3 regions of the Paenibacillus odorifer genome follow, and region 1 is predicted to be linked to each of the others. Evidence: predicted binding sites of a transcription regulator. Region 1 holds the regulator's gene; each other region holds the start of a gene.
The links. The regulator LexA, encoded in region 1, represses DNA repair genes until DNA is damaged. The targets are predictions, from matches to a motif close to CGAACATATGTTCG.

Region 1 (12,865 bases):
TCTTGTTCCTGGTTATGAAGCACCTTGTTACGTAGCTTGGTCTGCAAGTAACCGTAGCCCGATGATTCGTATCCCGGCTTCGAGAGGGCTTAGCACACGTGTTGAAGTTCGTAATCCGGACCCGGCAGCTAACCCATACCTCGCACTTGCTGTTATGTTGAAAGCAGGGCTAGACGGAATTAAGCGTAAGCTTGATCTTCCAGCCCCAATTGACCGTAACATCTATGTGATGTCTGAGGAAGAGCGTATTGAAGAAGGCATCCCGAGCTTGCCATCCGATTTGAAAGAAGCGCTAAGCGAAATGATCCGCAGCCATGTAATTACCGAAGCTCTCGGCGAACATGCGCTGGCTCACTTCTACGAGCTGAAAGAAATCGAATGGGATATCTATCGTACACAAGTGCACGAGTGGGAAAGAAACCAATACATGACTTTGTACTAGAACCTTTAAACCCTTGACACCTTTGGTGTTGAGGGTTTTTTTGTTTGGGCAAAATAGTGGTTTTGTAACCATCAATGATATGTCTACGAAAAATGCCCGCGAAATGCCCACAAATAGCTGAGGTTAAGGTTATTCGAGGATGTTTTACAGGTGAATATCAAAATTGGCATATTGTTGATTAACAATTTTAACGTGTAAGAAGTTGTTCATTTATCATAAATAATGGGATATGATTTGATATAGAAGAATTAAATGCAGAGACGGAGGAGTGAATTTGGATATAGTTTGGTCAAACTTAATATTAACTTTGATAATTTTCGGGATATTAGTGGTTTTGATTTTTAAAGGTATAAGTTTATTAGTAAGAAGTTATAAATCAAAAAAATAACTCTTCAGACGAGTCTGCATAGTCATGACAGATATTGGTTATATTCCCGCATCGCTCTGACTTTAAAAGGATTTATCAAAGAGTGTTGACACAAATCTGAGTTACAGATCATTAAGGATGGCGATTTACAGAACCACCCCGCGGTTGGCTGTGAGTCGCTATATTATTTTTTTCTGAAAATGTTATAAGTAAAGTGTTTCGTGGAATTTGTCTTTTACTTAATTGATGTGTCGTCTGCCTATTAAGATAGCAGGTGCCCGAATCGTCCGGGAACAATTTGAATTTCGAGCACAACTCCATAGCTGTAAATAAGAACGAGTCGATTGTTTGAAATTTTTCAATCCGTAGCAATAAAAATGAAGAAAAGGTTTGAATAATAAGAGGATACGTTAGTCATGTGGGTAATAACTATTATAGTAATAAGGAGGTGCGTAATGAAAAAAATATTATTAACTACAGCTACTAGTATTCTTCTGTCTGCCTCAATTCTCGGTGCATGTAGTAACAATAAAACAACAAACGAGGCAGAGCCTACAGCGTCAAGTGCAGCGCCTACGCCAGTTGTCGAAGCTACAACCACTCCCGAACCTTCTGCTACTCCTTCTATGGAGGCGCAGGAGTCCGCCAGTCCGGAGGCCACTGATCCTCTAGCATCCGATCGACCAAAGACCAAAGCATTTGGTGAACAGGAGGGAGGGGTCTCAGGGCAAGAAGGTACACTTGGGCAAGGTGATGGATATTCCCTGTATGTTTTTCAGGGTTTCACACTAGACTCACAGTCTGGTCGTTTATCATTAACTGAGGATCCAACCTATTATGCCGAAATTGAACACTTGCCTGCCGGTTACGATCTCACAGCTTTGAAGCAACAGGGACAAACCGAGCTTTCTGCAATTGGTAAAGCAAACGACCATAGCGGGGAACTAATTGAACATCCTCTAGGTTTTGCAGAATTATATCTACAGGCTACCAGTGATAAGGGGATAGAAGATTATATGGTCTGGAAAAATCAGGCGGGGGAAGCTTTTCTTTTTCGGATACACAATCCTAAGGGTGATTCGTCGAATAACTTTGCACCTTGGGTGATGGTTTCACTGGCAACACTTGAACTTGAAAGGAATTAAGTGTAAACAGAACCGAAGGGGTTGTATGGAGTAGAAGAAGTGTGCCATAACCATAATCAAAAAATGGTTGTTGGCACACTTCTTCTTTTTGGTATCTTACTTCATTTGAACGCCAATTTCCATTTGCTGAGGTTGCAAATTTCGCGTATGAGCCCGGTATAGGACCCAGCAGACCTTATATGAAGCTTTATCCCACATTTTGGATACTAAAGGACCCCATAGTCGCTATTGGCATTAAAAACACTCAATATGAGCCTCATTCTTAGGAATAACGTCACTGGAGTCCGAAACCATGCTCCAAAGGCTGAAAATAAGCAAATAGCGTCATCTGGGTCCGAAAGTCATGGCGCGTAGCAGAGGAATTTAATGTTAAAATATCTTATATATAGATAACTAATTCTTACCTGCGAAGGAGTAAGTTCATGCAAATTTTTATTTACATAGGCTTGGGATTTTTTATAATTTCAGGTATATGTGTTGGAGCCTTCACGACAGGTACACAACAAAGAGGTAACTTTTATTCGGAATCTAAGCAAGACCGTAAAGCTAAAAACAAAGTAGCGAATGGGTCCGCTTTAGGTGGTCTTATTTCATTAGCTATAGCTGGGATTCTTTATTTGTTGTAATTGAACGCAAAATATAAGGAGGAGGAGTGTGCAGATGGTAAAGATTTTTAATGAAAATACGGTCTCATTTACTCAAAAACAGTCCCCGATCCCAGAGTTTGCTTGGCATACGAGTGAAAGATTAGCTGAAATGGTGGGCTCCAAGCATTTAGTTTTTGATATCAGATCTTTAGATCCTGATAAATATTCTTATCCTTATCATTTTCATAGAAATGCTGAAGAGATATTTGTGATTTTAGCGGGAAAAGCGATGTTAAGAACGCCTGAGGGTATTACGGAGGTTACGGAAGGAGATGTAATATTTTTCGAAATGGGACCGGAAGGGGCGCACCAGCTTTATAATCATACGGATGCACCATGCAGGTATCTGGATCTCCGAACGAATCAGGGAATAGATGTTTGCGAATATCCAGACTCAGGCAAAATCAACATTTTGCCTTATCAAGAAATCTATCAAGCGGATGAACAGGCGGATTATTATAAGGGAGAAGAGCATGTAAGGGAAAAATGGAATGGGGGAGCGTAATTGGTTAAAGATCGTTGGTTTACAGTAACGGAAATTGATCCGACCACCTATGCAATCAGTGAATATGGACATTGGGAAAAGGTGCATTCTTTTTTACTCTTGGGGCAAAAACAAGCCGCGTTAATTGATACGGGATTAGGTATTGATAATATAAAAAGAATAACGGATCAGTTAACGGATTTACCTATCGCTGTCATAACTACACATGTGCATGCAGATCATATTGGCAGTCACGGACAATTCGAGACAATCTATGTTCATAAAGAGGATGAGGATTGGCTGATTAACGGAATAAAAGGCTTGTCCCTTGCCCAGATTCGAAAGGATATGAGTCGAGACATCACCCTTCCTGTTCCTGAAACCTTTGATCCTAACACCTACATACCTTTTCAAGGGAAACCAACGGCTCTTTTACAAGAGGGGGATGTGCTCGACATAGGTGGGCGCGAAATAGAAATTTACCACACACCAGGTCATTCGCCAGGTCATATCAGCCTATTTGATCATGCCAACGGATATCTGTTTACAGGTGATTTATTGTATGACGTTACGCCAATCTATGCTTTTTACCCTTCGACTAGTCCGGCTGATTTAGTGGCATCCTTAGAGAAGATTACAGAAATTCCAGGGGTTACCCAAGTATACGGCTCTCATAATACGCTGGGTCTAGATCCATCTATTTTGCAAGGGGTCAAAAAGGCAGTTCGTGAGTTGCGTGAGCAAAAGGTAGTGGCACATGGTACGGGTATTCACCAGTTTGATGGGTTCAGTGTGCAATTTTAGTTCTTTCAATGTCGAAAACAAATGAGAGGTGTGGCGATAACAACTTAATTATTCAGATACGATTGACCTGAAGAGTGCATGCAATTGTTGTACTTGGGAGTAAGCTTCCTTGTACTGGTTGTCGGATTGTTGAATAGGCAATAAACCCGGCAAGAAGGAAATACAATACACAGGCGTTTCTTTGCTGTTCATATATATTTTAAGCGTGAGTTCTTCAATCACATTAGCTTCTTCATCAGCTTCCTTAAGGACGTTAATATCTGCACTAGTTGCAGTTGTTTTGCTGTTTTGTTGTCTTTTGGAGACTTTTGAAAGGGTAAGTGCGTTAACCACAATCTCGGATCCCATTACATTATCGAAAGAGTATAGCTTTGCTACTGCTTTTTTGTTGTTCTTCGGATTTCTGGCGCCTATTGCTAATTTTTTATTAGGTTCGTTAAGTGCGATCAAGTGAGATTGATTGGGGGGAATGAATGTTTTGGTGAAAATGATGTTAAAGGATGCAGCCGCATTAACTAGCATAGAAATATCAGATGAAGTGGATAGCGTTTTCAATTTTATAATGGCGGCACTTAGAATTAAAACAACTCCTAAAATAGCAAATAAGTACACTAAGATAATCAGCATATAATCACCTCCCAGTTATCTCATTAGACTCAAATTGTTGCTTATTGAAAGATATGCCTGAATGATCCCCACTAGTATCTTTTAAAAGGGAAATTCGTGGAATTATAGGATCGGCTTCGGAATTAGCCCAAAAAAAGCACCCGGAGAAACCTGCCGATTCTGCAAATGGCGCAAAATTGGGGGTTGCTGCAAGGGTGCTTTTTAAGGTAAGTATATAACCTATAGAAAATTGAAGGCAGTGATATGATCGGTATAAACAATCAGCTGTTTGTACTCGATCGGAGTCCCATAACTAGCATAAGGTCTTACAGTAACGTCATTGAGGACAACAAAGTTATAGCTGAAATTTTTATCAGGGTGTTCTGCTCCCAAATAAGATATGTATTCGTCTACTATTACATCATCCATCAAAGATTTTAAATCAAATACATCCTCTTTGTTGGAGACGGCTGGAGAGACGATTCCCTGAATGCTGCCAAAAGAGGTGAGCAAATTCACTTTTTTTCCACTAGCTTGTTCATCATTTAAAAGTAAACCGGACAGCTTACCCAGTGCATCGACTTTAAAATCGACGAGGGTTCTAATTTTTGAGTTATTCAAAACTAAACACATCCTTTTCAATTTGCAATCCTGTTAACAATATTCGACATATAATCACCAAACTCCTAGTATGCTAATGAAAAAATACTTACTTATGTAATGACCCCCATTCTGTATATGGTGATTTGGGGGTTGTGAGGTCCTCAGCGAATTCAATTCCTTATCGTTACTCGTGTTCCTATAGGGACGATAGCTGCGAGTGTTAACACATCCTCGTTGTACATCCGGATACAGCCGTGGGATACCTCTTTCCCAATGGAGGAAGGATCATTCGTTCCATGAATCCCGTAGTGTGGTTTAGACAGTCCCATCCAAAAGGCACCAAAGGGACCACCTGGATTGGGTTGTTTGTTAATAATCGTGAATTCTCCCACTGGGGATTGGGTTAACATCTTACCAATGCCGACAGGGAAACCTCTAATCACAATATCATTGTCCAGAAGATATAACATTCTTTGGGTCAGATCTACAATAATTCGGTAATTTGGCATTATGCACAACACTCCTTTCTAATTAGGATATGAGCAGAACGCCTAAACGGTTATTCATAGAAAATGCCCATTTTAGCGAACGAGAACAAATGTTCGTTAGTGGTTGAGAAAGCAAAATACACAGAAAAAAGGCTGTTCCGCATTTGCGGAACAGCCTTTTATGGTAGGAGTGCATACTTAGTGGATATCTCGAAACAATCCGATGACTCTTCCGAGAATAGTTACGCGATTAAGGCGAAGAGGCTCATAAGCTGGATTCTCCGGCTGAAGCCGTATATGATCACGTTCCTTGTAAAAGGTCTTAACGGTTGCTTCATCTTCTTCAGTCATGGCTACAACGATATCTCCGTTGTCCGCTGTTTGTTGTTGGCGAACAATTACATAATCACCATTCATAATGCCAGCATCCACCATACTATCACCCATAACTGACAGCATAAATACTTTGTTGTCACCTACATAGTGAGTAGGAAGTGGGAAGTAATCCTCGATATTCTCTGTAGCAGTGATAGGTACCCCGGCGGTAACTTTACCTACGACAGGAATCCGTGAGATGGTCTGGGCGAATTGGTGAACATTCTCTGAATCCTCTTGGCCTAGTAATTCTATTGCACGTGGCTTCGTTGGATCTCGACGAATAAGTCCCTTCTTCTCAAGCCGGTCCAAATGACCGTGAACTGTGGAGCTGGAAGCAAGGCCAACAGCTTCTCCAATTTCCCGGACGGAAGGTGGATAACCCTTGCTGCGGACTTCGCTTCGTATAAATTCCAGGATCGCCAGCTGGCGACTTGAAATCTTTGACATTGGAATCAACCCCATATAGTAATGTTTGGGAAAATTATAACATAGAACTACCGTTCGCACAAACATAAGTTCTAACTATTATAAATATTAATCTGCTAGAGTTAAAAAATGGTAGACGAATGATAATAAAATGTACCACTTGAGTCTCTCGAAAAAAAGAGAACAATTGTTCTGAAATAGTATTGAACAAAACACATGTTCGTGTTATTATGAATTCGAAAGTAAGAACAAGTGTTTGGAGGATGATAATTATGCTAAAATACAGTACATACCGCAGCATCTACGATAAGGCCCCAGTGGTTGAATCTTTAGGACATAATGACGTTGCCCGTAATTCCGCTAAGGTAAAAGAGATAACGGAACGTTTGCTAGGAGGGATGATTTCGTTGTTCCGTCAGGACTTCTTTATTAAGTTAATATTGATTATCGTGCTAGTATTTTCTGGCCTAACAGTAGTGGGAAATGTATTTGCAGGATCGACGACTATAATGAAGGAAGAGAAGCGGATTGTGGTTGAACGTGGAGATACACTATGGAGTATTGCCCTTAAGAATAAACCGGCTGATATGAAGACAGTTGTTTATATAGAAGGAATTAAACGTTCAAGTGGGATTAAGAGTAGTCAAATTAACGCTGGAGACATACTTACTTTACCTATTTATTAATTTTCTGAGAACATAATAGAATGACCAGTAGAGCTTGCAGGGAGTAGACCTTGACAAGCTCTTTTTCTCATGGCAGAGTTAGAATTAATTTATAGGGGGAGGGAAAGTATTGAATATTGATGAGTTGGTCGCGCGAATTAACGAATTGGCACGCAAACAGAAGAGCGTAGGCCTTAATCAAGAGGAAGTGGCGGAACGCGCCAAGCTTCGTGAAATTTACCTGGGGAATATCCGCAATAACTTCCGAGCACAATTAAATACTATTGAAGTAGTAGATAACGATGAGCATGAACAAGGTAACAAGGGGCTTAAACATTAGCTCGCTGTTCCTTTTCATAGATATTTCAGGATGACTAGGGGGAACGCACATGGCCCGTTCTTGGGAAAGAATGGTTCAACGCAACACACAGCAAATCAACAAGCAAAGAAAGAAACAAGGCAAGGATACGATTTATGCCTCTAAATCTCCTACCCAGAATGCCGAAGTCTTTAAAGGTCGCAACATTGCATTTCCGGTAGTGTTAGTGATACTTGGCACTATGTTTTGGGTAGTTGGTTCTATTGATCAGGCCAAAGGAAATGGCATGCTGGCTAATTGGTTGGGAGTAGTACTGTACTATTTGCTGGCAGCGCTATTGTTCTTCCGTCGTCCGTACTTGAAGGTGGAAAAAGCAAGACTGTCTACTATTAAATTCAATCGCGAACGCGGGCTTCCAGCTGCAGATATTGAGAAAATCACCCTTTCGCGTGGAGCTGTAGTCATTAAGCACAAAGGGAAACGTACGAAATGGATTTTCACAAGACTTATGAATCGCTATGATACTAATGCGATGAGTACACGATTAGAAGCATTTGCTAAAGCTCACAACATTGAAGTAGTTCACGAATAGAACTAGACCAGTTAAAGGGAGAGGGAGACCTGTAATGCCAATTTCTGCTGTACTATTTGACCTTGATGATACATTGCTGTGGGATGATCGGAGCGTCGAAGAAGCATTTCGTTCTGCTTGTGAAGCCGCCGGGGATACGATTGATCCACAAGAACTAGAAGTTGCAGTTCGTAAGGAAGCAAGTAGCTTGTATGAATCTTATGAGACGTTCCCATTTACAAAGATGATCGGAATTAATCCATATGAAGCACTCTGGGCTAACTTTACGGCAGGTGAACAACCAGAATTCCGTCAATTGGAGCAGCTTGCACCGGTATATCGTAAAGAGTCTTGGCGTCGCGGACTTGCAGCCTTAGGGGTGGAAGACGAAGCACTAGCTGAGACCTTGGCAACTAAATTCGCAGCAGAGCGCAGAAAACGTCCATACATCTATGAAGAAACAATGCATGTACTGGAGCAGTTACGGGGTCAAGTGAAGCTTTTGCTACTTACGAACGGCTGTCCTGCACTGCAACAAGAAAAACTAGATGGTGTGCCAGAGTTAATTCCTTTCTTTGATCATATTGTGATTTCCGGAAGCTTTGGTAAAGGCAAACCGGATAAGGAAATTTTCCTGCATGCTTTAGAGCTTCTTGATGTAACTCCTGAGCAAGCGGTTATGGTCGGCGATAAGCTTACAACGGATATCCGTGGGGGGCTGGCAGCAGGGTTGACCACGGTCTGGATTAATAGAAAAGGTAGAGCACCTAGTCTTGATATTCATCCGGATCATGAAATCAATCACCTTGAGGAACTTCTTCCACTAGTTCAATCCTTGTAAGATATACAGAGCTATTAGCTCCAACATAAAGACTTTATAAAAGCAGCGAGTTTCTGAGATCCTAAGAAACTCGCTGCTTTTCTGTACATACATACTAACATAAGGATTTCATTAGATTTTTAAGTAAATGATTTAAGTCACAAGTCTAATGCGGAATTGATGCAAAATACTGAAAAACCAATAATAATGTGTATAATAGATGGAGATGTATAACATGAATTGGTAGATTTTTATTATTCGATAATGATTGGGAGGGCTCCAAATGATGAGATCGAAGAAATTAGTCGCTGTATTATTAGGTGCAACACTTCTAGTACTAGGTGGATGTTCTTCAAATGGAACCAAGCATTCAGAAATACATAACATGAATATGAACATGTCTATGGAACCTATCAAAGTCGAACTACAATGGAGTCCTGAAGAAGTTGTTGTAAATCAAAAGGTAACCTTTGAAGCTGTGGTGACCCAAGATAACGAGGCAGTAGATGATGCAAAAGAGGTTCTGTTCGAAATTGTGAATAAAAATGATGAGGGACAGAAAATAGAGCTTAAGGGAAAGCTAATAGGTAAAGGAGTCTATCAAGCAGAAGGGACCCTTGAAAAGGAAGGACAATATAATGTCACTTCACATGTGACAGCCCGGACACAGCACTCTATGCCTAGCAAAGAGCTGTCTGTGAAACCATGATTCAAAGGTTCACAACGGTTGCTGAGCAATAACAGATAAAGCAGAGTGGAAAGGAAGGCTTTTCGAAATTCCTTTATTCTGCTAAACTTACTCTAATGTTTTACTGGGGGGACTATTAGTTGGCTAAATATACACTTGAGGAAAGCTTACAACAAAGGATTTTGATCCTTGATGGCGCAATGGGCACAATGATCCAACAGGTGCCTCTTACTGGAGAAGATTTTGGTGGCGATGAGCTGGATGGCTGTAATGAAATGCTGGTATTAACACGTCCAGAAGTCATTCAGACGATTCATGAGCAGTATCTCGAAGCAGGGGCTGATCTCATTGAGACTAACACATTTGGTGCAACCTCTGTTGTACTGGCGGAATATGATATTCCTCAGCGCGCACGTGAGATCAATCTAGCGGCAGCAGAGTTGGCCCGCAGAGCAGTAGACAAATATGACACACCTGACCGTCCGCGATACGTCGTGGGGGCTATGGGTCCAACAACAAAAACGCTCTCAGTAACTGGAGGCGTTACTTTCCAAGAGCTAGTTGATAGCTATGAGGAACAAGCAGTGGCATTGATCGACGGTAAAGTAGATGTTTTGCTGCTGGAGACCTCTCAAGATACACTTAACGTTAAAGCTGGAAGTATTGGTATTCGTAATGCTTTTGAAAAGACTGGCATCACATTACCGGTTATGATTTCAGGAACAATTGAACCAATGGGTACTACACTGGCGGGTCAGAATATTGAAGCATTTTATATCTCATTAGAACATCTGAAGCCTATCTCTATGGGCCTCAACTGTGCGACTGGTCCAGAGTTCATGCGGGATCATATTCGTTCGCTTTCGGAGATCTCCTCGGCAGCCGTGAGCTGTTATCCAAACGCAGGATTGCCGGATGAGAATGGACATTATCATGAATCTCCAGATTCTTTAGCTCGCAAGATTGCAGCCTTTGCTGAAAAAGGCTGGCTGAATATTGCGGGGGGCTGCTGTGGAACGACACCAGAGCATATCCGTGCGATGAAGGAAGCACTTTTCGAATATCCTCCACGCCCGCTGGCAGGTAATCATCCACCTGCACTTTCAGGTATTGAGCCTATCTATATTGAGAACGACAACCGTCCTTACATGGTTGGTGAACGTACGAATGTACTTGGCTCTCGTAAATTCAAACGTCTTATCGTCGAAGGTAAATATGAGGAAGCCTCAGAAATTGCCCGAGCTCAGGTAAAGAGTGGGGCACAGGTTATTGACGTGTGTGTACAAGACCCTGACCGCGATGAGATTGAAGATATTAAGCTTTTCTTAGAACTGGTTGTAAAAAAGGTTAAAGTACCTCTGATGATCGATACTACCGATCCTAAGGTTATTGATTTAGCTTTGCAGTACTGCCAAGGTAAGGCGATAATTAACTCTATTAACCTTGAAGATGGTGAAGAGAAATTCGAGCTGGTGACGCCGATCATTCATAAATATGGCGCAGCTATTGTTGTGGGTACCATCGATGAGACGGGACAAGCAATTAAGGCGACAGATAAACTGGAAGTGGCTAAACGCTCCTATGACTTGCTAGTGAACAAGTATGGTTTAGCAGGAGAAGATCTTATTTTTGACACGCTGGTGTTCCCTGTAGGAACCGGAGATGAACAATATATCGGTTCAGCAAAAGAAACGATTGACGGCATTCGTTTGATCAAGGAAGCACTTCCAGGTGTTCATACGATCTTGGGCATCAGCAACGTCTCCTTTGGATTGCCAGAAGCGGGACGTGAAGTGTTGAACTCAGTATTCCTTTATGAATGTACAAAAGCTGGATTAGATTATGCGATCGTAAATACAGAGAAAGTGGAGCGGTATGCTTCCATTCCTGCCGAAGAACGTCATCTTGCTGAGGAACTGATTTATAATACGAATGATGAGACGCTTTCTGCTTTTGTAGCTGCTTTCCGTGGTAAAAAAGTAGAGAAAAAAGAGAAGATTTCCAACCTGTCACTTGAAGAACGTTTAGCCTCCTATGTGGTTGAAGGTACGAAGGAAGGACTCATTCCTGATCTAAATGAAGCATTGACTAAATCTGGTCCGCTGGAGATCATCAATGGACCGCTGATGGCAGGGATGTCGGAAGTCGGCCGGTTATTTAATAATAATGAATTGATTGTTGCTGAAGTGCTGCAAAGCGCTGAAGTGATGAAGGCTTCTGTGAATCACCTAGAGCAGTTTATGCAGAAGGATGAGACAGCGGTTAAAGGAAAAATTATGCTGGCGACCGTAAAAGGGGACGTGCATGATATTGGTAAGAATCTAGTGGAGATCATCCTCTCCAACAATGGTTATCAGATCATTAATTTGGGTATAAAAGTACCACCAGAGACCATTATCGAAGCCTTCCGTCGAGAAAAAGCTGATGCGATAGGATTGTCCGGGCTGCTTGTAAAATCTGCTCAGCAGATGGTGCTCACCGCTCAGGATTTACGTACAGCTGGGATCGATGTTCCGATTATGGTTGGCGGCGCAGCTTTGACCCGTAAATTTACGAAGACCCGTATTCGTCCAGAATATGACGGCCTAGTATTGTATGCTAAGGACGCTATGGACGGGCTGGATATTGCCAATCGGCTTATGAACCCTGAAGAACGGGAGAAGATTGCCGAGGAAATTCGTGTGGAGGCAGAAGCAGCGGTTGCGGTTGCGCCTAAGCAAGAACTGCCGAAACTAACCAGAGCAGTGCGTTCCAAAATATCTCCAGATGCACCTGTTTTTGTTCCACCGGATTTAGAACGCCACGTACTGCGTAACTATCCATTGGGGCATATTATCCCCTATGTGAATATGCAAATGCTGCTGGGTCATCATTTGGGGTTACGGGGTTCTGTAGAAGCCCAATTAGCTGCTGGAGATCAGCGGACTGTTGAACTGAAGGGTACCGTAGACGATATTCTCCATCAAGCGATGCTAGAGGGTACCATTACTCCACATGCTATGTATCAATTCTTCCCTGCACAATCGCAAGGGAATGATATTATAGTGTATAATCCACAGAATACGTCCGAGATCCTGCATACCTTTACTTTCCCAAGACAAGGGGTAGAGCCTCATCTGTGCTTGGCGGACTTCTTGAAACCTGTTGACAGTGGTATTATGGACTATGTTGGATTCCTAGTTGTAACAGCAGGTCACGGTGTACGTGAATTGTCTACTCAGCTGAAAGAAAGCGGAGATTATCTGCGTTCACACGCCTTGCAGTCGGTTGCACTTGAAGTGGCAGAAGGACTGGCAGAACGTGTCCATCATATGATGCGCGATACTTGGGGTTTCTCAGATCCGGCGGATATGACGATGAAGCAAAGACATGGGGCAAGATACCAAGGGATCCGTGTTTCATTTGGTTATCC
Region 2 (12,865 bases), 1.3 Mb from region 1:
TATGCAGACCTATGTCTCACCGCTTGAGCTTGCTATGTATGACAACAAGGGACATAAGATGGAGGTAAACCAAACACAGTGGAGTCAAGCTTGGACGACCTACAGCCAATTGGTGAAAAAGCAAATTACACCTGGGTTAAACGGTATGGATTTTATAGAAACAGAACGGAGCACCTATAGTCCTGTCCAAGGGGATCTATTCCTTACCGGAAAAGCTGCAATGGTAATTGGAGAATACGATTATCTTAATGAGCTTGCAGGTGTGAGCCGCAATGCAGCAAAAATTAAAAATTACAGTCCCGTCGATTGGGGTTTCGTTACCGTACCTACTTTTAAGGAGAAACCAGGAGTGGCTGTAGGTACTTGGGTAGGTAATATGATGGCTATCAACACTATGGCTGCTAATAAGGAAGATGCTTGGGATTTGATCAAGTTCGTCAACAGTAATGAGGTAGCCAAAATTAAAGCTCATACCCGCGGGGAACTAACTTCCCGTAAGGATTACATTACCACGAAGGTACCTTCAGTAAATCTGGAATCCTTCTATACGCTCAAACCATTACCAGCCAATGATCCTTTGATGAACGTCCTACAAACACAGAAGCCTGGAATTAGCCGTATTAACGATGTTGGGCGCCAACTATTCACAGAAGTTTATCAGGGCAAAAGAACGGTGGAGAGTGCCCTCAAAGCTTGGGAGAAGCAAGGGAATACCATGCTGGGTACGCTCGAAAAAGATCCCACATATTATTTCGACTCTATAGGGGATTAAGTTTTGGAATATGTAGCGGCCACCGGATTTCCGGTGGCTTATTTTGTGGAACTTGGGCATGATAAGTTCAGAGCAGCGTGAGATTAATTTGCAAAAAGGAGAAGAGGGCATCATGAATTGGATATACTTCGCGAAACTGTTCAGAACGAGATTTCAAGCAGGTTGTTTAGCAAAAAGGTTGGAGCAAGATGGCTGGATTTATGGCTACCATGACCCAAGTTTTGTGGAAATTTATCGATCCCGCAAAGGAAGATATGGGGTTAGATTTTTGCCTTGAGAACTTTTACAAATTCATCCTTGACGTAGACCCATTTTGTACTGTATATTATTTATTGTCGCTGTTTGAATATTATTTCTGACGCGGGGTGGAGCAGCCCGGTAGCTCGTCGGGCTCATAACCCGAAGGTCGCAGGTTCAAATCCTGCCCCCGCAACCAATTTTATTACAACAGCAATTGTACATTCGGATATTTTTAGATCCGGGCCCTTAGCTCAGTTGGTTAGAGCGGTCGGCTCATAACCGATTGGTCGGGGGTTCGAGTCCCTCAGGGCCCACTTATCAAAAACCCTTACTTTGTAAGGGTTTTTTGCTGTCTATAAGCTTAGCAATATAAGAAAGTAGAATGGATAAAGAACAGAATTTTGAGTTTGCTAACGGATTTGCTAACTGGAATTATTTTTCTGCAGTTTCGAGCTGTTTTTCAGCGTATTTATTCAGTTCTGCTTCAATTTTATCAACGGCCTCTTCCTGCATGATTGGGAGTAGGTGTGAGTATTATTCGTTGAACATCGCTGGAGTCATACCCAGTCGTTCAGCAGCTACCTACCTTTAGCTTTATATAGCTCCGACCAGAGTAGCAACATACTAAGTCAATTTCCTTGTATGAGTCCTCGTATTCTTTTTTTTTAGCCCCGATTTGCGTATAGCGTTCCTTAAGACCATCAATAATATTCTGAAAAACCTTGCAAAGTACCACTGGTTATCATTGTAGCCAATCTAGAATATTTCTAGTGTCGTTGTAGAGTACGGCAGTTTACTTCTCTTCCACTGCCGCTCTTGCTAAGGCGCATGCAGGTAACTGTTCTTTGTTAGTAGGGGGATTTAATAAATTTTAGTAGAAGGTCTGACATTCATTTTAAATAAATGTTATAATTATTAAATCAGTGTGTAGAGATATTGGTCTTTTTTGTTGGGCCAAAAATATATGTCTCATGATACGTCTGCCATCTGAAATATTATTCACGGAGATGACAAACATGCATGGAGACAAAAGACTGCCCAGAAACGGAAAAGAAGGTATACTATTTTTACTCATTATTTCAATCATTTCAGTAAACACTATTGCCCCTATTATTGTGGGGTTGGAACGTGGCTTCAGTAAGGAAGTGTATATAGATACACTAAAGGTTATTCCGTTTATGTGGATGATCGTAGTTTTATCTGTAAGATTAGTTGCAGGACCGATTGTCGGGAAAGTGATGCCGAAATTCATGGGACAAACAGATGGATTTAATGCAAGGATTCTGTTGAATACTTTATTGAATGTCACGGTGTTATCTATTTTACTATCAATTATCGGCACATGGGTTGGGACGAAACAAATAAGCCTGGATCCACTTAAAAATTTCCTTCACATCTGGCCAAGAAACTTTGGTATAGCATTTTGGATTGAACTGTTGGTTGCGCAGCCGATAGCAAGATTTGCAATGAAAACATTACACGCAAGACAGGATCGAAAATCGGAAAGTGTAAATGCGTAACTAGCTAGAATTTTGTAGACGAATAAGAAAAAAAGGAGCGTCCATGGTGGGCGTTCCTTTTTTATGTCGTAGTAGTCGGACTATAATGCTCAACAGGAGATGCTCGCGAATGACTGAACGCACAATGTAGAAGCATGCTCTAAATACTGCGTACTTTTGATTTGCCTTTGGGGCGAATTGCTTCCTAAAGAATTAATCCAGCAATAACTCTAGCCCCCGGTCACCGCGGTTGAGTTTACAAGTACCCACTAAGGAGAAGTAACCGATGAAAACGAAAATACTCTTTTACTATCTGTGATAATTGCATTTACATGCACCGCAGTCACACTGGAGCCAACCACAAGAATAATGAATAGGGTGTGTCTCAGTGCCTAAAGGAGCATGACATCTCCAGCATTTAGTGTGACGTATTCCATATTTCATAATTTGTTTTTCTTTGATATGCGTTTGGAAGTATTCTTTTTGTGATTTTTTTCGTTTTTCTTCCTCTTCTTTCCTAAGTTGTTCATTTTGTTGAATTATGAATTTTCTTTCAGCTTCATTCTTTTTAATAGCGAGTGCTTCTTGAACGTACCCTTGAATTAAGGAAATATCATTTTTCAAGCAACATACTATCTCTGTTACATTCTGTCGTTCATCGGAAATCATTCCATATAGGTTAACGCCATTGTTAAAGTCATCTTGCGATAAATTAAGCATATCAAGATTTCCTGACACTAATGAACGACTTATCATAACGTTTCCAATGGATAAAAATCCTGAACTCAATTTCATGCTCAATATGCTATCTTTATGCAGATAATTATTACCTTTAATTTCAATGATGGCGAATTGTCTGTTTACTGTTGGAGTATAAGTTAATTTATTATCGATTTTTATAGTATTTGATTCCGAAAGTTTCTGATATTCTCTATCTTCTATTATTGTAAGAAGACCCTGTAATACTCCTTTGAAAAATCCCATATTATGTACTCTCCTTTTATTTAAATCAGGTTTATTTTACCATGTGAAATAGTTTAATAGTGAGGAAATTTGAATTGTATTTGACTGAGGATTAGTAACATAAGGACTCTGGAGTATGAAAGATTTGTTATGGACAGAAAAAAAGAAAGAGTTATCCGGTATCCGATAAATGAACTGCACCCCGTCAAGTAGACAGCACAAAAAATAAAAGTAGTTTAAGCGGCCTTAGTCCTAAATTCAATGGGACTGAGGCCGTTTAGTTTTGCCTGTAACCGTTCGTTATTATAAAAGTGAATGTAGGTATCAATATCTGTTTGGAGTTCTTCAAAGGTCTGGTAGGTATGTAAGTAGTACTTCTCACATTTCAATGTTCCCCAGAAGGATTCCATCGGCGAATTGTCAATGCAGCAGCCTACTCGGGACATGCTTTGCTTCAGTTCTGCATCGTCCAGCATCTTCTTAAAATGCAGAGAGGTATACTGGAAACCACGGTCGCTATGGAGTAAGGTTCGGCTCTCCGGTGCTGCCTGCAAAGCTAATTCCAGTGTGTTAAAAACTAGCGAATTATTATTGGAATGACCCAGAACGTAAGCAACAATGGACTTGTCATACAGATCTTTTATTGCACTTAAATACGCCTTCTTGCCGTTGCCGTATTTGAATTCCGTTACATCCGTTACCCATTTTTGGTTTGGAGCTTCAGCCTCAAAATTACGGTTCAGCACATTCTCTGCAACCTGCTGAGGCGTGGAGCCTACATACTTCTTTCTCTTTCTGCGGATGACTGACTGGATACCTTGGCATCTCATCAGCCGGTACACTCGCTTTGCGTTAATAGATTTATCCATTTGTCTGCGCAAATGCAGGGTCAATTGGCGATACCCAAAGGTTCGTTCCACCTTCTCATACAAGAGGAGCATGGCCTCTGTCAGTTTCTCGTTGTCAGCCTCTCGAAAACTGGGTTTGCGATTCAACCATTTGTAATAACTTGACCGTGAAATCCCTGCGATGTCACACAAAAGCCGAATGGAGCAAGACTGTTCCTGCTGAACAGCCTGAATGGCCAGGTAGATATTCACCTGGCGAATGGTTCTTAACGCCTCCTCTTTTCGAGTTCCTCTAACTTTTTTAGAAAAGCATTCTCCGCACGCAGGCGTGCATTCTCGTATTCCAGCTTTTGCATCGCGAGTTTGTGGCGATCTGCTTCCGTAAGTTCTTCAGGCGCTTTGGTGCGTCCTCTACCGTCTCGTAATGCCTCTTCACCACCTGCTTCGTACTTCTTTACCCAGCTATATACTTGTTGGTAAGACACGTGAAAATGGCTTGCCGCCTTCGCATAGTCTTCTCCGTTCGAAAGGCAGTACAGCACGATATTTATCCGTTCCTGCCAAGTGGTTACGCGTCCTTTGGTCATAGCTTTAGTTCCTCCTGAATGAGCTGTTAAGCTGTTGCTATGACCATTATACTTCCTAATCCAGTTGGCGAGTTGGGTTGCACTTGCAATCTTATACTTGCAGATGATTTGGTTTTGCGACAATCCTCCCTCGAGATAATCCTTAACGGCATAGAGTTTAAGTTCTGCAGAATACGTACGATTGTAGCTTCGGACTTCCAGCCCTTCGTATCCATACAATTGATAACGTTGCCGCCACTTCACTATAGAGTTTTTGGATATTCCATACTTCCGGGCCGCAGCTTTCAAACCAATGTCGCCCCGTTCAATTTCTTGGAGAATCGTTAACTTTTCCAGTGCTGTATACTTTTTTTGTTCCATAAAAATGCTCCCCATACAGCGACAGGTTTTTATTATTTCACCTGTCTACTATATGGGGAGCATATCATAAAATAGCTGTTGGGGCACTCTTTCTTGCTGCAAACTTACTTATACTAAACACCAAACTTCGTTTGAGTAGGGAGCATTTTTGGTATGAGGCTCCTATCGGACCCAGCTGACCCTTAAAGAGGTTTTTCTCCACATTTGCAATTCTAACGGACTCCATAGTCGCTATTGGCATAAAAAGTACCGCATTTGAGTCTCTTTCTAGGCATTAGCGTCCATGGAGTCCGAAACCATGCTCCAAAGGCTGAAAATCAGCAAATAGCGGCATCTATGAAGCTAGAATAAAAAGTGGACAGTAGTTAACAGACTGGCGATAATGAGTCCACGGAGGTGTGTTCACATGGGAGAACATCGACAACGGTATAACGAAGAATTTAAAAAACAGACAGTGCAGTTCATTCAAGAGCAAACAAAGACAGTGGGCGACTTGGCGGAAGAGCTCAACATCCCAAAAAGTACCCTGCATCAATGGATGAGCCAGTATCGAGAACTAAAGAATGAACCGGCAGCTAGCGTGGATCGAGTACGGGAACTCGAGGCACAGTTGAAAGAAATGAGCCGTCAACTTCAAGAAAAAGATAACAAGATTGCTGATGTGGAAGAGGAATTAGCGATCGTAAAAAAAGCAGTGCACATCTTCAGCAAACCAAGGAACTGAGATTCCAGTTTATTGAAAAACATCGCTCCGAGTTTCTCTTGGAGAAGATGTGCATGACCCTACATGTGTCACGGAGCGGGTACTACAAGTGGCGGACAGAAAAAAACAGTACGCATATGCTTCGTAAGGCTGCGATAATGAAGCGAATTCAGTATCATTTTGCAGACCATCAAAAGCGGTATGGGAGTCCGAAGATCACCCGCCTGCTACATCAAGAAGGTTATACCGTTACCGAACGCACGGTGAGTGTGTACATGCGACATATGAAGCTTCGCTCCATTGTCTCCAAAACGTATCGCGTACAGACCACCGACTCCAATCATGACCATCCGATTGCCCCAAATACGCTGAACCAGCAATTTAAAATACTCAAACCCAATTCAGTATGGGTTACCGATATTACGTACATTCCTTGCCGGGGAGGGCGCTTGTACCTGGCTAGTGTGATGGACCTTTGCACGCGCGAAATCGTGGGGTGGCGCTTGGAAAACCATATGGAAACTAGCTTGATTTCTGGCGCTTTACAAGATGCTTACGAAGCTAAACAACCGGAAAAGGGTCTATTACATCACTCCGATAGAGGTTCTCAATATACTTCTCATGAATACACGCAGCAGTTGAAAGCGTATGGCATGGAGTCCAGCATGAGCCGCAGAGGTAACTGTTATGATAACGCCTGTATCGAGTCGTGGCACAGCATTTTGAAAAAGGAGCTCATTTATTGTAATCCACGCTTCAAAACTAAGGAGCAAGCCTACCAGACACTTTTTCAATATATTGAGTTTTATTATAACCGCAAGCGAATGCATGGCGCGCTGGGGTATCTTTCTCCAGTTCGTTTTGCTGAGCAATTGACTAGAATGTCTGTTGCGTGACTGTCCACTTTCTTGACAGAGGTCCACTAGGTCCGATAGCTCGAGGTGAAGGAGGTTAGTTCGTTAGCTCGTTAGTGCCATGCTCCTCGCAGATGTAGTTGCAGAAATTACAATGAGAAGTAGCCTATAAAGGAACAGTCAGTAGTTTCACCTCTGCAACCAGCATATCTAGTATGCGAGCTCATAAACCATACAGTAAAGCACAAAACGGCACTGCTCCAAACCATGAAATGGTTTGGAAGCAGCGCCGTTTTTGTTAGCAGTCAGCTAAATTCCTCCAATGGAGAGCAAGGCGATCGAAACGATGTACCCAATTGCTTCCGACCGCAGTCCCAATCTCAATCTCAATCTCAATCTCGATCGCATTCGCAATCGCAGTCCCGATCGCAGTCCCGATCGCAGTCCCAATCGCAGTCCCAATCGCAGTCTCGATCGCAGTCTCGATCGCAATCCCGATCGCAGTCCCGATCGCAATCCGATCGCAATCCGATCGCAATCCCGATCGCAGTCCCGATCGCAATCCCGATCGCAATCCCAATCCCAACCGCAGGCCCTGGGTATCCACCAACATCCCTAAAGTTTCATGCTGTCCCACAGCTGCTGGAATGCCCCGGATTCGACCTCGAAGAATACCGGTGCCTGACCGTAGCGTACAAGTCCTTGACCGAACAGCGTCAGCTCTACTCGGGCGTTGTCTTCCAGCTGCAGATAGATGATCTTGCGGTCTTCGCTGTCGTAGATGCCTTGCTCGATCAGCGGCTCTGCTGCCAGCGGTTTAGCCGCTTGGAGTGCTGTCAGGAAGCCATCAAGCGCCTCGCCATTGGCGATTGGCGCCTGCTGCTGGAGGCCGTTGTTCCAGCTGTTGAAGCTTTCCGACTGAGCTGAAGTAACTCGGCCTTCAAGATTCAGCTTGCCGAATAGGTCGGCGCCGCTGTTTATGGTGATGCCGTTCGTGTGCTCATACAGTTCAGCGAATACCTCGCCGTTGATTTCCGAATAGGACATAATCAGGAAGCTGGAGTCATAGCCCTTCACGGAATAGAGATCCGTTTCGCCGATGTTCGAGGCTAACTCAATATATTCGTCGTTACCGCTCCATTCGTTGATGCCGCCTGTAGTGCGTCCTAACTTGTCACCGCGCAGAGCGGCAGCATCGGCAGCGTCGATGCGAGTCGCTGACTGTGTGTAAATATTATTTTTATACACGACCAAGGCGATCATATCTGCCTTCACGCCAGATTCCTTATCTGGCAGTTTCAGCTTGGGAATGACAATGCTGCCCGATGTAGCTGTGCCCGAATTGCCAGCATTGCTTACACCCGGAGTTACCTGGGCAACCTGCCCCGGGGAGCTCTGACTGTTCAACTGCTGCCATATACTAGGCCCAGCCAGACCGATTCCTGCGGCGAGCACGACACTTGCCGCGATATAAACCGTCTTGCGCGGACGTTTCCGCTCCTGCCGCTGCTCCATTTTGTCGAACAATTCTTTTTTCATTTCTTCACCTGGCTTCATCGAATCCACCGCTTTCTTATATGATGTTCGAAACTGATCTTCCTTCACTGTGGTTCCGCTCCTTCCAGCTCCAGTTTTAACCGTTGCCGTCCCCGCTGAAGTCTCATTTTCACGGCAGACTGACTAATCTGCAGAATCTTGCCGATCTCCTGGATGGGATAGTCCTCGTAATAATAAAGATGGATTACGGTTTTATACTTCATGGGCATCGCCATAACTAACTGCAGCAGAGCCCAATCCTCGGGGCTGTCTGCCGCAATTGGCTCAGCGCTCTCCAGCTTAACCTCGCGCTTGCGCCAGCCTCTGCCCAGTAGTGTTTTACAATGATTGGTGATTACCCGGATCAGCCATGCCTTCTGATGTTCGGCATCTTTGAACTTTGGCGCTTTTTCTATTAGCTTGATGAAGGTATCCTGAGTGGCTTCTTCGGCATCTTGCCGGCTGCCTAGATGGACCAAAGCGATCCGGAACAGCATATCTGCGTAGATTTCGTAACTCTTCATCACATGATTTCCCGGCCGGGTCATGGATCGCTGCATGATACTGTGCCCCCCTTTACCTATAACACCATTTAGGACGGCATTAGGTCACATTTTGTTCCTGAGAAAATTTCTTTGTGTTTGAGAGTAGATGATGCCTATTCATAAATTATCGCCAGAGGGTTATGGACTCAGAAGTCGTTATTTGCATATAAATAGACTTTTGAGCAAGTTCGCGGACCCCAGTGACGCTATTCCTTAAAAAGTGGGCCTTGTAAGGTGTTTCTCATGCCAATAAAGGCGATGGGGTCCGTTACACTTCGAAATGGAGGGTTATGCTACGCATAAGATCAACTGTGTCCGATAGCTGCTAAGCACCACGCCAATATTGTCTACGCAAACGATGGTTACTTATTTAGAACAGGGGAGATCAAAAAAACGCATTTGCCCAAGCACCAAGTGCTGACTGCTGGACAAACGCGTCTTTTTAATAGAGTGACTCCTTCACTGGAGATCCTCTTCGATATGTTTATATGTATAGCTAGGATCATTACCTTTAACAGGAGCCCTGCTGTATTGATAGATCCTTCCATTTTCTTTTCGATAAAAGTATCTTGCGTAGGGTTCGTCTGCGAAAATCACCGTGGTACTTACGAGGGGAGCTTTGGCAATCTGGGTGTATACTTTATAAAAATCTTCCTTCTTATAATTTCTCGTCTCTATTAGATAATGAATGACTTCTCTGTTCATATGATTTCGGAAGGAGTGGAGGGCTAAGGATGTTATTCCACAGATTAAAAGGATTAGAACGATGAAGATTAGTTTTGTATTTTTCTTCATTAATTCCCTCCATATAGATAATTTGTATGTAGTATAAGATAATATACAGAGACTATTATGTCATTCATAGATATCTTGTAAATGTACAAATAAGAAAGGAGGTAAGAATATGACGCAGGAAGAAGAGAAAATACTGGAGCTGGAGCAGCGAATTAAGGTGCTGGAAAACCAGGCAAGTCCGAGGCTGCCGGGGATGAAAATCTTATGGTTTTTAATTTGGGGTTGTGTAATACAAAAAGGCAGCAAATACCGATAGTAATCCAGGCGTAGGCGAACGAAGAATTGCCGGGACATACTATATTTGCTGCCTTTTAACTTATGAAGAATAATGATTCTCTTTTAGTCTTCTTTGGGTTCTTGCAATAAAATGGAGAAGGTCCCCGTTTCGTGATCCACCTCAATCGTCTCAATGCCCACAAAATCCGGGATTTCGGGGTGTACTGCATCTACATTATAATCCGGATGAGTCAGTAATAATTCAATTACTTTAATGGCTTCCATGTCGTTCCCCCTCACGAGAAATTCCACCATAAATGAATATGCAGAGAACTACTGCAACTAAGTTTATTATCTCCGTGATCCGTTGCGAATATGTGTCTGTCGTTCTTCGCTTCTTCCCATCACGGCCAATAATTGCCCTTGGAACACACGTCTTTGGATCTGATCAATCCGCTGTAAGGCCAGCTCGGCAGGTACTTGGAATTCTGCTGCAAGATAGGAGATGGCATCTTCCCGTTGCTCAGGCAATGTCATGCGGGAGATCATGGAGTAAGGCATCGCCGCATACAAGATAAAACGCTCTGATTCGTCCTCCTGTGCCCGCGTGAAATGCTCTGGCATCAAGGTCTGATTATCGCTGCCATGGCGAAGTAGATGACACAGTTCATGAAGAAACTCTAGCCGTTGAAGATTGGCTGGAAGGCGGTTGTCGATAAACAGGCTGTACATCCCTGCAGACGCTTCAATGCTCTTGCTTCTCACATCCAAATAATGAACCCAGATATTAAGCCGCTCTGCAATATACGATATTGAAATTTGCGAAGGCTGATGAAGATTTAATCGCTTGTATAGATCCTCCGTCCATTTCTCAAGCACAGTCATTTGATAATATGATTTCATGTTCTCCAACTTATTCACCTCGTTTAAAATCACTAATAAATCACTAACGGGATCGTATGTTCGCATAAATGCGCAAAAGAAAAGCCCGAAGGGCTATGTAGAGTAAAAAAAGTCTAAGGATACATAGGAACGTTAGTTCTCATGTACCCTTAGCATAAAGCAATTACACACTAATATCAAGTGTTTTTCCCAAATTCGGAGCAACGCTTTTGCCCAGCATTTCCACCATAGTTTGGCTCTGGGTTTCAGCCTGATTCTTGGCAATATTCATGACCTGTATCCCAACATTTTGAGCTAAGGATGCTTGGCTCATTGCCATTGATAATGCAGCTATATCCATATTGCACCTCCTTTGTGTATATCCTGTTTATCGACTGTCCGCCTTCAATTCATTAGGTGATTGGCATTTGTTTGCCAATTCGCCCAAACGGCTTATCTCCTTTTTACATATCTTGTGCTGTAGTCATTAATCATTAGGAGGAATTGAAAATGGGTATGGAACATGGTTGTGGTTGTAACGTTGGTCCGGTAGTAAGTCCAGCATCAGTAGGTCCGGTGTGTAGTCCTTGGACTTCTACAGGAGCAATCCTGGTACTTTTCATCTTGCTGGTTATCATCACTAAAGCTTGCTTATTCTAAGTTAGCTGATGTGAAGTGTAGCCCCGTCTGGCGAATGCCAGGTGGGGCTATTCTGTTGCCTGGGGATGGTCAGACAGATCGTTATTTAAACATAAATTCCACCCGGGTTCCGTCTGCATAATCCTCCAGCTGATTGCCAACCCAGCTTCCTGCCCCGCGGTTATCGCTTGGCGTTATGTATTCAATGTCGGCACCAACGCCGCCTTCCTCACACATAGCCATTGGCCATTCATCCCGGTCATATCCCTTTTTAGTAGGGATCCCTTTTAAGGACTCTTTGCGGTTCTCTTCAGCCTGCTCTCGGTTAATCGTACATGTGGCGGATTCACCTTTCGCAATGGCATCCTGAATATGCTTGGCGGTCTCAGGATAGCGGTCTGATGGGAAGGTTAGCTGAACAACACTCGAATTGGATGGAGACGAGGGGTCTGTAGGCTCTCCGTTTTGTTCAAACCAGTAACTAGCCAAAGCAAGTAATGCAACAATGATGAGACTGGAGATCCATTTTTTCACTTTCAATTCTGCTCCTCCTTTTTTGGCACTTAAAATAGTATATCTTATATCATAATTCAGTGCGATTTAATATAATTAGGTAAAATAAAGGAGGACGTAACTGGATATGGAGTACATAATTACCATTGAGGATCAGACGCTTATTACGGCTGCCGAAGATATAATTACCAGACGTTATGAATGGGGGCGTCATCATGTGGGTGCAGCGCTTCGTACTAAAACAGGAGAGATTTTTACAGCGGTACATGTGGAAGCCAGCATGGGGAGGATTACAGTCTGTGCAGAAGCGATGGTGATTGGCAAAGCGATATCCGAAGGTTATAAGGAATTTGATACGATTGTTGCGGTAAGGCATTCTGATCCAGACAGCGAGGAAAAAGAGATTAAAGTAGTCTCTCCCTGCGGCATGTGCCGAGAGTTAATTGCGGATTACGGAATAGACTGCAAGATAATTGTATCGGAGGATGACCGATTAGCTAAATATGAAATCACTGAGCTATTGCCTTTAAGGTACACGAGATAAGAAAAAAAGTAATGAGGAGCCGCTGAGCTCCTTTTTTTGTTGAGCCGTGAAATTATTCAGCAGTTCCTTATATCGTCCCAACTTATTTTACAACTTCATGTCCATTCGCTGAGTTCATGTCACTATTGTCCCCATACTATAACTTAAAAAGATTTAAAAGGATGGTGAGAATAGATGGAGCAGCGGATTATTCGTCAGATGGTTGATTCAGCATCAAGGTTCGTGGGCGATGTGCAGTGGCAGATGGCTTTTCGCAGATTACAAATGGCTCCGGCGGATTCGGGACTGTCGTCCTCGGCTCAGCTATTGCTGAATACCCTCTATTACTTGCAGGGAAAGGGTGTGATAAGCGGCCAACATGATTATTTG
Region 3 (4,135 bases), 1.3 Mb from region 1:
CAGCTGACCTGGGGGAAACTCCTCTATGAGAAGAATACCGATGCTGTGATAAAAGCTTTTATGAACGACAAAATGGTATTCACACGAGAGGAGTATGCTGCTGAGGCCGCCGCTTTCGCTGCTATCGGGGATAGTGTGCTGGAGAGTGGACTCTGTGGGCAATACTACAATAACATGACGCTTAGCGGCACACCTGCACTTTTGCGTACGGATGCCAATATTAACTTTTCATGGAGACAAGGTTCGCCTGATCCTGCCATTCGTGTAGATGCGTTTTCTGTGCGGTGGAGTGGGAAGCTGACGGCTGCTTTTAGCGAGATTTATACGATTTATTCCTACTCTGATGATGGGATACGGGTATGGATTGATGGCGGGCTAGTCATTGATAGTTGGGTAAATCAGAGCGGCCAGGAACGAAAAGGAAGCATAAGTCTGATAGCAGGTAAGCCGTATGAAATAAAGGTGGAGTATTATGAGAATGCGGGCGACGCCCGGGTTGTTTTGCAGTGGGAGAGTCCTAGCCAGATCAAGGGGGTTATCCCAGCGGGGGCATTTTATCTTCCTTAAAAAAGAGTACTTCAAGTGTACAAGCGCAAGCAAAAAGCCCCGGTTTTCCGGGGCCTTTTTACGTATGAGCGTCTTAAATTTGTTCGCGGTAGCTAATGTTGTTGGCGATCTTCTCGTCACGAACGGCTTTGCGCAGAACATCTTTGACGGTTTGGGCATCATGGATTTTTCGAAAAAGAAGCTGAGGCGCTGAGGCATCATCAGAAAATACAGTTAATGACCCGATGCCAAGCATCCGGTCCATTATTGACTGTTTCACGGATAAATCGCGTACGCGCAGCAATTCGATTTCTTCAACATTTTTACCGATAAGTCCGGTCTTTAACATAATGCGCTGACTTGTAATGGTATATGAAGTTGTGTTAAGAGCTATAATTCCTTTAAGTCGATCTGAGATGCCGGCAGGTTTGCCTTTCCAGAGCACAACTTCTTGATTGACATGATTATCTTCTGCTGGTCGATGGGCGGTCACTGGAGCGGTACCGTTAAGGCTGGTTCCACATTCTCCACAAAATTTAGCGCCCTGCTTGTATTCCGCTCCGCAGGTGGTGCAATAAGGCATAAATACCCTCCTTTTCTGATCACAATTAAAATAATTATAACATAACAGTCATTTTACATATATTTCATTTGCGCTTTACACAAACCGACATTATCCTGTTAAGTGGAGGGATAAATAATGAAAAAAGCTTTACTAATAGGAATGCTGATGATGACTGTCATCCTTAGCGCCTGCAGCAATAATTCAACTTCATCGGCACCTGCCACGGAAGAAGAAGTGCAGGAGACTGTGCAAAACTTCTACAATGAAATGTCTAAACTTGAAGAGTCGGGAAAATCTTCTTTAGCGGAGTTCAACGAAGCCATTGCTGGTTATTCAGCAGGAGAACTCACGGACAAGCAGTTGGAGAAGAAAATTAAGCAATTTCAGAGTACCGCAATTGATTTATCGAATCAAGCCGAGAAAGTAAAAATTTCCTCCAGCCTGCCTGAAGACATTCGTAAGTTGCTTGAAGAGTCTAAAATTTCCTTTGAAAGTGCTTATTCTTTAAAAAAAGAGGCTTCTCAGGGCGCAGATTCCGCAAATGTTACGGCTGAGCAATTTAATGAATTGAATCAAAAAGCTGATATAGCGATGTTGTTCGGTATCTCCAAGCTTAATGAGGCAAGAGAAGCAACTGGACTTATAGATTCCGAAGGTGAAGCTACCTCAGTATCTGGAGATGTTGTTCAAGAATAAATCAAATCAGGCGCTGCACAGTTTATCTGTCAGCGTCTTTTTGCTGCGCTTACATGGATATACATTGATATACATCTTTTGGATAAAAAGCGCTCCTTCAAAAAGGTATCTTTTTCCTGATTATTGATTAATATGCGAAGATGCGGATATAATACAAACATACGTTCGTGTTCAGAAGAATAGATATATTATAAGGGAGGGGTTACCATGGGCAAAAAGCTGGAAAAAAACGGGCTGTGGGAAAGCAGCCGCATGATGCTGCCGGAGCATAAGACAAGAATTATAAGAGATGAACGGGAGACGCTGCGCCGCATCAAGCCTATTCTGGATGAGCAAAAGCTGGAGGAGATCGAATGTACACTGGCTTTGTCGTTGCGGAGTCATGTACGAGTGATAGTTGTTCTGTTTGATCCTTTTGAAAATACGATGTTAAGTGGCTTTGTGACTTCCATTCACACCCACTCGCGTGAGTTTAAGCTGCAGTGGGCGGAGGAATGGAAGTGGATCGATGTGGATGATATTGTCGAGGTCTACATCGTTTAATGCTGAGAACCGTTGCCTTCGCTTTTCTCATAAGCGATTAAGGTAACGGTAGGGTTACCGGTCAGATGTGCAATGGAAGCTTCAGCATTCCGAATAATTTCCAGTGCTTCTTCCTGTTCACTAAGGGCTGCAACTTTATAGCTATCGCTATGAATATCCATATGTCTCCCACCTTTCGTTAAATATGTTGTCCTTTTTTGTGGAAATCATCCTAAGGGGACAGGGGTACAGGCAAATAGGACAGCGGCATCATTGAATATACCAAAGGGGTGATTCTATGCTGACTTTGGAGCAATTGAGGGGAAAATCCGCGGCGCGTCTGGTCGGGCTTCATCCTGTCTTGGCGGCAGGTGCGAATGTTTTGATTCAGCAAAGCCATGCGAGAGGAGTCCCTATCGTTATTACTCAGGGTCTACGGACCATCGCTGAGCAAAATGCTTTGTATGCGCAGGGTAGAAGCAAACCGGGGCCGATAGTTACCAACGCTAAAGGCGGTACCAGCTATCATAATTATGGTCTTGCGTTTGATTTTGCGCTTTTGCTGCCGAATGGCACTAGCCTTTCTTGGGATATCAATCGTGATGGTGATAAAGATAAGACTGCGGATTGGCAAGAGGTTGTACAGGAGGCTAAGCGGCTTGGATTAGAATGGGGCGGGGACTGGACCTCTTTTAAAGATTATTCACATCTGCAAATGACTTTCGGTTTAACTATAGATCAACTTCGGGCAGGTAAACGTCCAACGACGGACCAAGCCAAAGAGGCTTTAAAAAAGATTACCGGAGGGGATGATCAGGTGAACAAAGACGTTACAGTGACCATTAACCTAAACGGCCGTAAGCTTACCGATGGCGTTCTCGATACCGGAATAACCTATGTGCCCATACGTGCGCTGGCTGAGGCACTTGGAGCAAAGGTTACTTATGATGCTGTGACCAAGACAGTTAATGTAGTAAAAGAGTAAAATCATCATGCATAGACAGTGCCGTCCAAGGGGAAATTATCAGTGATAACTAACCTTAAAGGGAGGCATAACACTGTGAACAAGCTGATAACAAGCCTTGCATGCGGTACTGTACTGTCAATGAGTCTAATGGGAGCTAGCTATGCATCAAATGCCGTTGGATCAGCAGCATTGGGCGGTATCCCAGCCGCGAATACCGGAATGGATGGCACTGCGGAACACACTCGGATGATGAATACGGAAGGTAATCTAATGAATGGCACCACGGGAACAATGAATCAGCATGAGAGCATTATGAAAGATAAGATCCGCATCGATGATAATTACAGACCTAACAACTACAACACCAATAACTACAATGACACCCGCAATAACTACAGAACCAACAGCACTGTTAACCCGGCAACCAACACTACACAGACCGGCAAATACCGTGCAACTAGTACAACAACGAATGCTGCGACTAACAAAGGATCTAACTGGGGCTGGCTCGGTCTGCTTGGACTTTTGGGTCTTGCCGGAATGAGAAGCAGAAGTGACGAGCGTAGATAATCCCCGTCTATAATAACCCGTGTCGGTTTAGGCTGAACGGGTTATTTTTATTGTAAATAAATTTTTTTCGAAAAAGGATTGCGCGTTATCGATATTCATGATATTATATTTCTTGTCGCGTTATATGTGAACAACGTATGAAGCTTCAACACTTAATATGCCGGGGTGGCGGAACAGGCAGACGCACAGGACTTAAAATCCTGCGGTACGTGAGTACCGTACGGGTTCGACCCCCGTCCTCGGCATCACAGTGAAAACCTTGAGAAATC

Region 2: a site for LexA is predicted at 10,871-10,884, ahead of PODO_RS22425 (ImmA/IrrE family metallo-endopeptidase). Genes of this name have one in related genera too.
Region 3: a site for LexA is predicted at 1,962-1,975, ahead of PODO_RS22395 (YolD-like family protein). Genes of this name have one in related genera too.

The regions. Positions count from the first base shown of each region.
Region 1 is NZ_CP009428.1:3,796,585-3,809,449, reverse strand. It holds gene glnA (type I glutamate--ammonia ligase) at 1-442, shown strand, start outside; gene PODO_RS16560 (DUF8580 domain-containing lipoprotein) at 1,265-1,954, shown strand; gene PODO_RS16555 (DUF5316 domain-containing protein) at 2,377-2,580, shown strand; gene PODO_RS16550 (cupin domain-containing protein) at 2,615-3,106, shown strand; gene PODO_RS16545 (MBL fold metallo-hydrolase) at 3,107-3,889, shown strand; gene PODO_RS16540 (hypothetical protein) at 3,938-4,516, opposite strand; gene PODO_RS16535 (hypothetical protein) at 4,736-5,116, opposite strand; gene PODO_RS16530 (L,D-transpeptidase) at 5,269-5,607, opposite strand; gene lexA (transcriptional repressor LexA) at 5,785-6,411, opposite strand; gene PODO_RS16520 (LysM peptidoglycan-binding domain-containing protein) at 6,663-7,076, shown strand; gene PODO_RS16515 (DUF896 domain-containing protein) at 7,186-7,395, shown strand; gene PODO_RS16510 (hypothetical protein) at 7,445-7,966, shown strand; gene PODO_RS16505 (HAD family hydrolase) at 8,001-8,786, shown strand; gene PODO_RS16500 (FixH family protein) at 9,049-9,474, shown strand; gene metH (methionine synthase) at 9,654-12,865, shown strand, end outside.
Region 2 is NZ_CP009428.1:5,119,494-5,132,358, reverse strand. It holds gene PODO_RS22495 (ABC transporter substrate-binding protein) at 1-772, shown strand, start outside; tRNA gene PODO_RS22485 (tRNA-Met) at 1,132-1,208, shown strand; tRNA gene PODO_RS22480 (tRNA-Ile) at 1,253-1,326, shown strand; gene PODO_RS22475 (DUF2798 domain-containing protein) at 2,029-2,532, shown strand; gene PODO_RS22470 (hypothetical protein) at 2,821-3,495, opposite strand; one part of gene PODO_RS30720 (IS3 family transposase) at 3,711-4,636, opposite strand; one part of gene PODO_RS30720 (IS3 family transposase) at 4,636-5,269, opposite strand; gene PODO_RS22455 (transposase) at 5,676-5,993, shown strand; gene PODO_RS22450 (IS3 family transposase) at 5,942-6,868, shown strand; gene PODO_RS31750 (hypothetical protein) at 7,125-7,463, opposite strand; gene PODO_RS22440 (hypothetical protein) at 7,442-8,431, opposite strand; gene PODO_RS22435 (RNA polymerase sigma factor) at 8,428-8,922, opposite strand; gene PODO_RS22430 (hypothetical protein) at 9,367-9,702, opposite strand; gene PODO_RS31305 (hypothetical protein) at 9,812-9,958, shown strand; gene PODO_RS31300 (hypothetical protein) at 10,042-10,203, opposite strand; gene PODO_RS22425 (ImmA/IrrE family metallo-endopeptidase) at 10,270-10,821, opposite strand; gene PODO_RS30710 (YjfB family protein) at 10,985-11,161, opposite strand; gene PODO_RS31295 (hypothetical protein) at 11,311-11,460, shown strand; gene PODO_RS22420 (NucA/NucB deoxyribonuclease domain-containing protein) at 11,542-11,973, opposite strand; gene PODO_RS22415 (cytidine deaminase) at 12,080-12,496, shown strand; gene PODO_RS22410 (glycosyl hydrolase) at 12,671-12,865, shown strand, end outside.
Region 3 is NZ_CP009428.1:5,114,645-5,118,779, reverse strand. It holds gene PODO_RS22410 (glycosyl hydrolase) at 1-567, shown strand, start outside; gene PODO_RS22405 (PH domain-containing protein) at 641-1,129, opposite strand; gene PODO_RS22400 (hypothetical protein) at 1,247-1,807, shown strand; gene PODO_RS22395 (YolD-like family protein) at 2,015-2,350, shown strand; gene PODO_RS31560 (hypothetical protein) at 2,347-2,511, opposite strand; gene PODO_RS22390 (M15 family metallopeptidase) at 2,628-3,314, shown strand; gene PODO_RS32030 (WGxxGxxG-CTERM domain-containing protein) at 3,390-3,866, shown strand; tRNA gene PODO_RS22380 (tRNA-Leu) at 4,026-4,111, shown strand.